2 regions of the Pseudomonas sp. TNT2022 ID642 genome follow, and region 1 is predicted to be linked to the other one. Evidence: predicted binding sites of a transcription regulator. Region 1 holds the regulator's gene; the other holds the start of a gene.
What was found. Region 1 encodes sigma-54, which starts transcription at its own class of promoters, with help from an activator protein. Its sites were predicted from a motif close to ANTGGCATNNANNTTGCTNT; they were not measured.
Positions count from the first base shown of each region.

Region 2: the regulator sigma-54 is predicted to act here: its motif matches at 2,644-2,663, upstream of M5G26_RS27600 (flagellar basal body rod protein FlgF).

Region 1 covers NZ_JAMDGW010000001.1:69,557-74,540, reverse strand. Annotated here, with positions in the region: gene lptC (LPS export ABC transporter periplasmic protein LptC) at 1-403, shown strand, start outside; gene lptA (lipopolysaccharide transport periplasmic protein LptA) at 390-935, shown strand; gene lptB (LPS export ABC transporter ATP-binding protein) at 935-1,660, shown strand; gene M5G26_RS00310 (RNA polymerase factor sigma-54) at 1,848-3,338, shown strand; gene hpf (ribosome hibernation-promoting factor, HPF/YfiA family) at 3,412-3,720, shown strand; gene ptsN (PTS IIA-like nitrogen regulatory protein PtsN) at 3,733-4,197, shown strand; gene rapZ (RNase adapter RapZ) at 4,200-4,984, shown strand, end outside.
Region 2 covers NZ_JAMDGW010000037.1:46,482-51,465, reverse strand. Annotated here, with positions in the region: gene M5G26_RS27615 (flagellar basal body P-ring protein FlgI) at 1-242, opposite strand, end outside; gene flgH (flagellar basal body L-ring protein FlgH) at 270-965, opposite strand; gene flgG (flagellar basal-body rod protein FlgG) at 1,018-1,803, opposite strand; gene M5G26_RS27600 (flagellar basal body rod protein FlgF) at 1,849-2,589, opposite strand; gene M5G26_RS27595 (sigma-54-dependent transcriptional regulator) at 2,889-4,454, opposite strand; gene phhA (phenylalanine 4-monooxygenase) at 4,829-4,984, shown strand, end outside.

The DNA.
Region 1 (4,984 bases):
CCTGCCGGATGGCAAGGTGCAGTATGAAATGACGTCCGAGAAAGCCGAGCACGTTAAGGCAACCGACGTCACGCTCGTGACCAAACCCGACCTGAACATGTATCGCGGAACAGAATTCCCGTGGCACGTGACCAGTGAGCGCGGTGAAGTGAATTCAGGCGGCACCGAAGTCGAACTGATCGATTCGGTACGCGTTGCGCGCACCGATGAAAAGAAGCGTGACATCCTGATCACTTCCACTCGCATGACCGTGTTCCCGCAGCAGGAATATGCGCAGACCGAGCAACCCGTTAGAATCGACGGCGCTGGCGGTGTATCGACTGGCGTTGGAATGAAAGCGTACCTGAAGGAAAGCAGGATACACCTGCTATCGAACGTAAGAGGACAGTATGAGGCTCGTTAAAACCCTCCCTATTTTGCTCAGTCTGGGCGCAGCACTGGGAAGCGTGAGCGCCTGGGCTCTGCCGAACGATCAGCAGCAACCTATCCGCATTCAAGCCGACGACGCCCAACTGGACGACAAGAACGGCATCGCCACCTATAAAGGTGATGTAATCATCACCCAGGGTTCGATGATCGTTAAAGGCAACACGGTGACCATGACTCGCGCGCCGAATGGCGATATCGACGTAGTGACCTCCGTGGGCAACCTGGCTTACTTTGAACAGTTGCAAACCCAGGGTGACACCAAACCGGTTCAAGGCTACGGCGTGACGATTCAATACCACGCCCAGCAAAACCGCGTCGTACTGATCGACAAGGCCAAGGTCGTCGACAAAGACGGCAACGTCACTCAGGGCGAGAAAATCGTCTACGACACCGTGAAGAAACTGGCCAGCGCCGGTCGCGCTACCGGCAACAAGGTCACCGAGTCGCGTCCGCGCATCGACATGGTGATCCAGCCGAAGAAGAAAACCGACGAGAAAACCCAGTAATGGCAACTCTGAAAGCTCAGCACCTGGCCAAGGCCTATAAAAGCCGCCAGGTCGTGCGTGACGTCAGCCTGTCGATCGACAGCGGCCAGATCGTCGGTCTGCTCGGCCCGAACGGTGCCGGCAAGACCACTTGCTTCTACATGATCGTCGGCCTGGTACAGGCCGATCAGGGCCGCGTACTGATCGACGATCTGGACGTCAGCCACCAGCCGATGCACGGTCGTGCAAAGGCCGGCATCGGCTATCTGCCGCAAGAAGCGTCGATCTTCCGCAAACTGTCGGTGGCTGACAACATCATGGCCATCCTCGAGACCCGTCAGGAACTCGACAAGGCCGGTCGCCGCAAAGAGCTGGAAAGCCTGCTGCAGGAATTCCACATCAGCCACATCCGCGACAACCTTGGCATGAGCCTGTCCGGTGGTGAACGCCGCCGAGTGGAAATTGCTCGCGCGCTGGCAACGGCACCAAAATTCATCCTGCTCGACGAACCGTTCGCCGGCGTCGACCCGATCTCGGTCGGCGACATCAAGCAGATCATCCACCACCTCAAGGCCAAGGGTATCGGTGTATTGATCACCGACCACAACGTCCGCGAGACGCTGGACATCTGCGAAACCGCTTACATCGTCAACGATGGTCAACTGATCGCTGAAGGCGATGCAGAAACCATCCTGGCCAACGATCTGGTCAAGGAAGTGTATCTGGGTCACGAGTTCCGCCTGTAAGCGTAACAGTGCCCGGTGCGCCGCCCGGGCGCTGTATCGATTCAAGCAGGAATTAATACGCTTTAATTGTTACAGCGCTCTAGGCAAACACTTCAGTTTCAGGCATATAATTTGCTTAAGTTTGGCGCTCCGGCGCCCTGTAGTGGATGGCGCATAGCGCCGGCGAATAAGGTGTTAAGCCCCTGCCATGAAACCATCGCTAGTCTTGAGAATGGGCCAGCAGCTGACGATGACACCGCAGCTGCAACAGGCCATCCGCCTGCTCCAATTGTCGACCCTGGATCTGCAACAGGAAATCCAGGAGGCTCTGGAATCCAATCCGATGCTCGAACGCCAGGAAGAAGGCGACGACTTCGACAATTCCGACCCCATGGCCGACAACGCCGAACAGAAGCCCATCGAAATCCAGGAACCCTCCTATCAGGAAACCGCACCCACGGTGGACAACCTTGAGGAAGGTGACTGGAGCGAGCGTATCCCCAACGAACTTCCCGTCGATACCGCGTGGGAAGACGTTTACCAGACCAGCGCCAGCAGCCTGCCCAGCAGCGACGATGACGAATGGGACTTCACCACCCGCACGTCCGCCGGCGAGAGCCTGCAAAGCCACCTGCTGTGGCAACTGAACCTCGCACCGATGTCCGACACCGATCGCCTGATCGCCGTGACCCTGATCGATTGCATCAACAATCAGGGCTACCTGGACGAAACCCTCGAAGAGATCCTTGAGGCGTTCGACCCGGAACTGGACATCGAACTGGACGAAATCGAAGCGGTCCTGCACCGCATCCAGCAGTTTGAACCGGCCGGCATCGGCGCGCGCAATCTCGGCGAGTGCCTGCTGCTGCAATTACGCCAGTTGCCAGCCAAGACGCCTTGGCTGGCTGAAGCCAAACGCCTGGTCACCGATTACATCGACCTGCTCGGCAGCCGCGACTACAGCCAGTTGATGCGGCGCATGAAACTCAAGGAAGACGAACTGCGCCAGGTCATCGAACTGGTGCAAAGCCTCAATCCGCGTCCGGGCTCTCAGATCGAGTCCACTGAAGCCGAATACGTCGTCCCTGACGTGATCGTGCGCAAGGACAACGAGCGCTGGCTGGTCGAGCTGAATCAGGAATCGGTGCCGCGCCTGCGCGTCAACGCCCAATACGCCGGTTTCGTCCGTCGCGCCGACACCAGCGCCGACAACACTTTCATGCGCAATCAGTTGCAGGAAGCCCGCTGGTTCATCAAGAGCCTGCAAAGCCGCAACGAAACCCTGATGAAAGTAGCCACCCAGATCGTCGAGCATCAACGCGGTTTTCTGGAGTACGGCGACGAAGCCATGAAGCCGCTGGTCCTGCACGACATCGCCGAAGCGGTCGGCATGCACGAATCAACGATTTCACGGGTGACCACACAGAAATTCATGCATACCCCGCGCGGTATTTATGAGTTGAAATACTTTTTCTCCAGCCACGTCAGCACCTCCGAAGGCGGCGAATGCTCGTCCACAGCGATCCGCGCGATCATCAAAAAACTGGTTGCAGCGGAAAATCAGAAAAAGCCGTTGAGTGACAGCAAGATCGCTGGTTTACTGGAGGCACAAGGCATTCAGGTGGCTCGCCGCACCGTCGCCAAGTACCGCGAATCTCTCGGGATCGCGCCTTCGAGCGAACGCAAGCGGTTGATGTAAGCCACGTTACAGCGTTCCAGTGGCAGGCTATCCAGCCTGCCGCTTTATGCACTGGCAACGAAGGAGAAGCTGTATGCAAGTCAACATCAGTGGACACCAACTGGAAGTGACCCAACCTCTGCGTTCCTATATCGAGGAAAAACTCCAACGACTGGAGCGCCATTTCGACAAGATCACCAACGTGCAAGTCACGATGTGCGTCGAAAAGCTGAAGCAGAAAATCGAAGCCACCTTGCATATACCCGGCAGCGAAGTGGTCGCCAACGCAGAAGATACTGATATGTATGCTGCGATCGACTCACTGACCGACAAGCTGGATCGCCAACTCAAAAAGCATAAGGAAAAGACCCAGAGCCTCCTTCAGGGCGCTACCGGTCGATAACCCCCCCACCCCATGATCCGACTTGAAAACATCCTGACCCCCGGCCGTTCCCTCGTGAACGTGCCGGGCGGCAGTAAAAAGAAAGCCCTCGAACAAATTGCCAACCTGATCGCCCGCGAAGTGCCGGATCTGGAGATGCAAGATGTCTTCGAGGCGTTGATTGCCCGTGAAAAACTCGGCTCCACCGGTTTTGGTAACGGCATCGCCATTCCTCACTGCCGTCTCAAGGGTTGCCAGTCGCCTATCAGCGCCTTGATGCACCTTGAAGCGCCAATCGATTTCGACGCCATCGATGGCGCCCCGGTTGACCTGCTGTTCGTATTGCTGGTCCCGGAAGCCGCCACCGATGCGCACCTGGAGTTGCTGCGTCAGATCGCCAGCATGCTCGATCGCAAGGACGTGCGCGATAAACTGCGCAGCGCTGCGAGCAACGAAGCCTTGTATCAGGTTGTCCTGGACGAGCAGAACGGGCACTAATCATGCGCTTGATCATCGTCAGTGGCCGCTCCGGCTCGGGTAAAAGTACCGCACTGGATGTCCTTGAGGACAACGGTTACTACTGCATCGACAACCTGCCGGCAGGCTTGCTGCCGGAACTGGCCGAACGTGCGCTGATTCACACTGAACTGGCGCAGCCGCTGGTGGCCGTGTCCATTGATGCGCGCAACCTGCCGAGCCACCTGTCGCGCTTTCCCGAGCTGCTTGAAGATGTGCGCAGCAAGCACATCCAGTGCGATGTCCTGTATCTGGATGCCGACGAGGAAACTCTGCTCAAGCGTTTCTCCGAAACCCGCCGTCGCCATCCGCTGAGCAACGCCAACCGCTCGCTGGCCGAAGCTATCCAGGATGAAACCGCCCTGCTCGGCCCGATTGCCGACCTCGCCGACCTGAAGATCAACACCACCAATCTGAACCTGTACCAGTTGCGCGACACCATCAAGCTGCGTCTGCTGAACCAGCCGGAGCCAGGCACCGCGTTTCTGGTCGAGTCATTCGGCTTCAAACGCGGCATGCCGGTGGATGCGGATCTGGTGTTCGATGTGCGCTGCCTGCCTAATCCTTACTGGAAGCCGGAACTGCGTGCGCAATCGGGTCTCGATGCGCCGGTGGCCGAATACCTGGCGGCACAGCCGGAGGTCGAAGAAATGTTTCAGGACATCTTCACTTACCTGCACAAATGGCTACCGCGTTTCGCCGCGAGCAACCGCGCCTACGTCACCATTGCCATTGGCTGCACCGGCGGGCATCACCGCTCCGTCTACCT
Region 2 (4,984 bases), on a different contig from region 1:
ACGTTCTTCAACTGCACGTTGCCCGATCCCGGCGGCACTTTGATGCCGAACTGCGAGAGCATGTTGTTGAAGGTCTGCAGGGTGAACGGGGTTTGCGTCGTCTGGTCGCCGGTGCCATTAAGCCCGACCACCAGGCCGTAACCGATCAACTGGTTGGAACGCACGCCGGAAATGCTGGCGATATCTTTCAGCCGCTCAGCGTGGGCAGCAAAAGCGGCGGACATCAGGGTCGCCGCCAGCATGAAGCTTTTCAGATTCAACGTAGCCACCTAGAAAGGGAACAGCGGGCTGAGGAAGAAACGGTCGAACCAGCCTGGCTGACTCGTATCGGCAAATGCGCCGGTACCCGAGTAGGTGATGCGTGCATCGGCGACCCGAGTCGACGACACGGTGTTGTCCGTGGCGATGTCATCGGCGCGTACCAGGCCGGCGATGCGCACCAGTTCGTCACCAGTGTTCAGCGTCAGCCACTTCTCGCCACGCACGGCGATGATGCCGTTGGGCAGCACGTCAGCGACGGTCACGGTGATCGAACCGGTCAGGCTGTTGCTCTGCCCGGACTTGGCGTCGCCCTTGGTCGAGCGGTCGGCGCTGTAGCCGGCGTTCAGACTCAGGTCGTTGCCGCCGATCGGGTTGTTGGTGGTCAGGCTGGAGCCGAACAACGAGGTCAGACCGACCTTGTTGTCGCTGTTCTTGTCCATCTGCGAGTTGGCATTCTTGCTCGCCTGCGTGCGCTCGTTCAGGGTGATGGTGATGATGTCACCGACCCGGAAAGCCTTGCGGTCGCTGTACAGGTTCTGCTCGAAGCCAGCCTGATAAATCGAGCCGTTGTTGGCCGCAGCCGGCAACGGCGTGCGCGGCAACACCGGGGCGTAGTAAGGGTCATTGGGCTTGGGCGTCGGAGCGACGCAGCCCGCGAGCGAGACGACCCCACTCAATGCCAGAACAGATACAAAGCGATTCATGACCCTACCTCACGGTGTTGCAGGCGACCTCATGGCCGCCTCATAGACTTGATTACAGATTCTGCGTTACGAACGAGAGCATCTGGTCAGCGGTGGAGATCACCTTGGAGTTCATCTCGTAAGCGCGCTGAGTAGTGATCATGTTGACCATCTCTTCAACCGTGCTGACGTTGGAGGTTTCCAGGGTGTTCTGCAGGGTGGTACCGAAACCGGCCAGACCCGGGGTGCCGACTTGCGGCGCGCCGGAAGCGGCAGTTTCCAGGAACAGGTTGTTGCCCACGGCTTGCAGACCGGCCGGGTTGATGAAGTCGGCGGTTTGCAGGTTGCCGATCACCTGCGACGCAGCGTTGCCAGCAACCGTGATGGACACGGTGCCGTCACGGCCGACGGTGAAGGTCTGGGCATCGTTCGGAATGACGATGGCCGGTTCCAGTGCGAAACCGCTGGCGTTAACGATCTGGCCATTGGAATCGAGGTGGAACGTACCGTCGCGGGTGTAGGACGTGGTGCCGTCCGGCTGCAGAATCTGGAAGAAACCGCGACCGTCGATGGCCATGTCCAGCGGCTGTTCGGTGGTTTGCAGGCTACCGGCGGTGAAGTTTTTCTGGGTGCCGACGATGCGCACACCGGTACCCAGTTGCAGACCCGACGGCAGTTCACTGTCCTGAGTCGACTGGGCGCCTGGCTGACGCTTGATCTGATAGAGCAAGTCCTGGAACTCGGCGCGATCACGTTTGAAACCCGTGGTCGACACGTTTGCCAGGTTGTTGGAAATGGTGGTCAGGTTGGTGTCCTGGGCGGACAGACCGGTTTTGGCAACCCATAGAGCCGGAAGCATTCGATTCTCCTCGTGCGCCTGTTTTACGGCGCGACGTTCTGATAATTAGCTGATCTGCAAGACCCGAGCCATGGCCTGGTCGTCGTCTTTGGCGGTGTTCATCATCTTGACGTGCAACTCGAACTGCTTGGCCAGGGCCAGCACCGAGGTCATCTCTTCGACGGCGTTGACGTTGCTCGACTCAAGGAAACCCGACACCAGTTTGACGTTGGCATCGGCCTGCGCCGGCTGGCCGTCCTTGGTGTAGATCGAGCCGTCGAGGCCCTTGTTCATGTTCTTGATGTCCGGGTTGACCAGTTTGATCCGGTCGACTTCCGCCATGACGCGCGGGCCTTCGCCCATCGCACGAATACTGATGGTGCCGTCTTCACCGACTTCGATCTGCTGCTCGGGCGGCACGGCGATCGGACCGCCGTTGCCGATCACCGGCATGCCGTTGCCGGCGCGCAGAACACCGAGGGCGTCGACGTTGAGGCTGCCGGTGCGCACGTAGCTTTCGCCGCCGTTAGGGTTCTGCACGGCAATGAAACCGTTGCCGGTCACCGCGACGTCGAGGTCACGACCGGTCTGCACCAGCGAGCCCGGGGTGAAATCGGTGGCGGGCCGTTCGCTCATGGCAAACGCACGCGCCGGAAAGCTGTCACCGAACACCGGCATCGAACGCGCCTGTTCCAGGTCGCGCTGAAAACCGTTGGTGGAGATGTTCGCCAGGTTGTTGGCATGCGCCTTTTGCGCCAGCGCATTCTGGCTGGCGCCGGTCATTGCCACATAAAGGTACTTGTCCACACTCTTTCCTCTGCATGCCGGACGTTTGCCGCCCACCGCTGTACTGCTGAGCCATAAGCAATTTGCAGACCAACTTTTTTCTGGCGCACAAAGGCCCGGTAAACAAAGGACTTGGGGGATGATGAGGGGAAATTTGAAATGTATCGAAGTCGAAAAACCGGCGGTGTTATGCCGCTTGGCGGCAATCCCTCGAATGATCGTTCCCACGCTCCGCGTGGGAATACCTCAATGGACGCTCTGCGTCCGCTTTGGGACGCGGAGCGTCCCGGGCTGCATTCCCACGCAGAGCGTGGGAACGATCACGTGCTGCCCGACTCTTTGCCGACTTCATACTCACGCAGTTTGTTGGCAATGGTGGTGTGCGAAACCCCCAGCCGCTTACCCAACTGCCGACTGCTCGGATGCTCGGAATACAACCGCTCCAGCACCGCTTTCTCGAAGCGCCCGACAATCTCGTCCAGCCCACCCTCCAGCGAGAAATCGCCAAGCGGCTGACGCACGCCGTAATCCGGCAGACGAATATGCTCGGCCTTCACCGTGCCGCCGTCGCACAGCGAAACCGCCTGGAACAGCACGTTCTCCAGTTGCCGCACGTTGCCCGGCCAGTGGTAATGACTGAGCCGATCCATCGCCGCCGGCGCCAGTTTCGGCAGCGAGCAACCGATCTGCCGACTGGCCTGGTCGAGAAAGTGTTCGACCAGCGGCGTCAGTCCGTCGAGGCATTCACGCAGCGGCGGGATGTGTAACGAGAGCACGTTCAAGCGGTGGTACAAATCCTGGCGAAACTCGCCGCGCGCGCACAGCTCCGACAAGTCCACCTGGGTGGCGCAGATCACCCGCACATCCAGATAAACCTCTTCATCACTGCCGACCCGTCGGAAGCAACCGTCCTGTAGAAAGCGCAGCAACTTCACCTGCAAGCGCGGGCTCATTTCACCGACGCCGTCGAGAAACAATGTGCCGCCCGCGGTCAACTCCAGCAGGCCGAGTTTGCCTTCAGCCCGCGCCCCTTCAAAAGCGCCAGGGCCGTAGCCGAACAGTTCGGTCTCGGCCATCGACTCGGGCAGGCCGGCGCAGTTGAGCGCCATCAGAGGCGACTGCCCGCGCGGACTGGCGAGGTGGCAGGCACGCGCCAGTAACTCCTTACCGGTGCCGGTTTCGCCCTCAATCAACAGCGGCGCATCCAGCGGGGCCATACGCCGCGCTTCACGCACCACGGCGGCCATCACTTTCGAACTCTGGAAGATGCTGTCGAAGCCACGTAGTTCCTGCTTGCGCACGTTATAGATGCGCTCGCCCACTCTGTCGGCGCGATGCAAGGTCAACACTGCGCCGGCCATGGCTTCACTGTCGTCGTGTTCCGATTGCAGCGGCGCGATGTCGGCAAGAAAGATGTCGCCCTTGACCTTGACCCGCATGCCGTTGATTCGCGATTTGTTGGCGCGCACCAGCTCTGGCAAGTCGAAATCTTCGGCATAACGCGACAGCGGAATCCCCGGCACTTCATCGACCCGCACACCGAGCAACTGCGCCGCCGCACGGTTGGCCGCCACGATCGAGCCACCCATGTCGATCGACAGCACCGGAAACTCCAGCGCGCCGAGCAGCGCATTCAACTCCATGTGCCGACGCTCGCTGGGCATCAGCCCTACCCGTTTGACGCCGAACACCCCGGCAATCGCCTCGAACTTCGGCCGCAGCGCCTGGAACTGGATATTGATCAGGTTCGGGCAGTGCAGATAGATCGCATTGCCATGCTCGCCACCGACCTCACCGCGCGCGACGTTGATCCCGTACGCCACCAGCAGGTTGAGGATGTCGCGCAGGATGCCGATGCGGTTCTGGCAGTGGACTTTGATGCGCATATAAATCGCCCGAATAAACGATGAGAAACCTGTAGGAGTGAGCCTGCTCGCGATGGCTTTGGGTCAGTTGATATTGATGCTGACTGAAACACCGCTATCGCGAGCAGGCTCACTCCTACAGGGGGACCGCGCCAGACTTTTCTGTGGTGGCACGCAGATAGTTGTCAAGATTATGTGACAGCCAAGCGCCTTTTCAAACCCGCCAATCACCACAAACGCGAGATATCCGCCAAACCGTAACGATAACTTTACGAATTAAAGAGAAATTTCCCACGCGCAGGCCATTCAACCTGCTGCACATCAACCCGCTCTCAGGTAATTCTGAGTCCATCGCTGGACATAACAAGAACGAATTCCCCTAGCAGGAGAGCAGTATGAAGCAGACGCAATACGTGGCCCGCGAGCCCGATGCGCAAGGTTTTATCGACTACCCCGCCGAAGAACACGCGGTGTGGAACACGCTGATCACTCGCCAGTTGAAAGTGATCGAAGGGCGTGCCTGCCAGGAGTATCTGGACGGTATCGAAAAA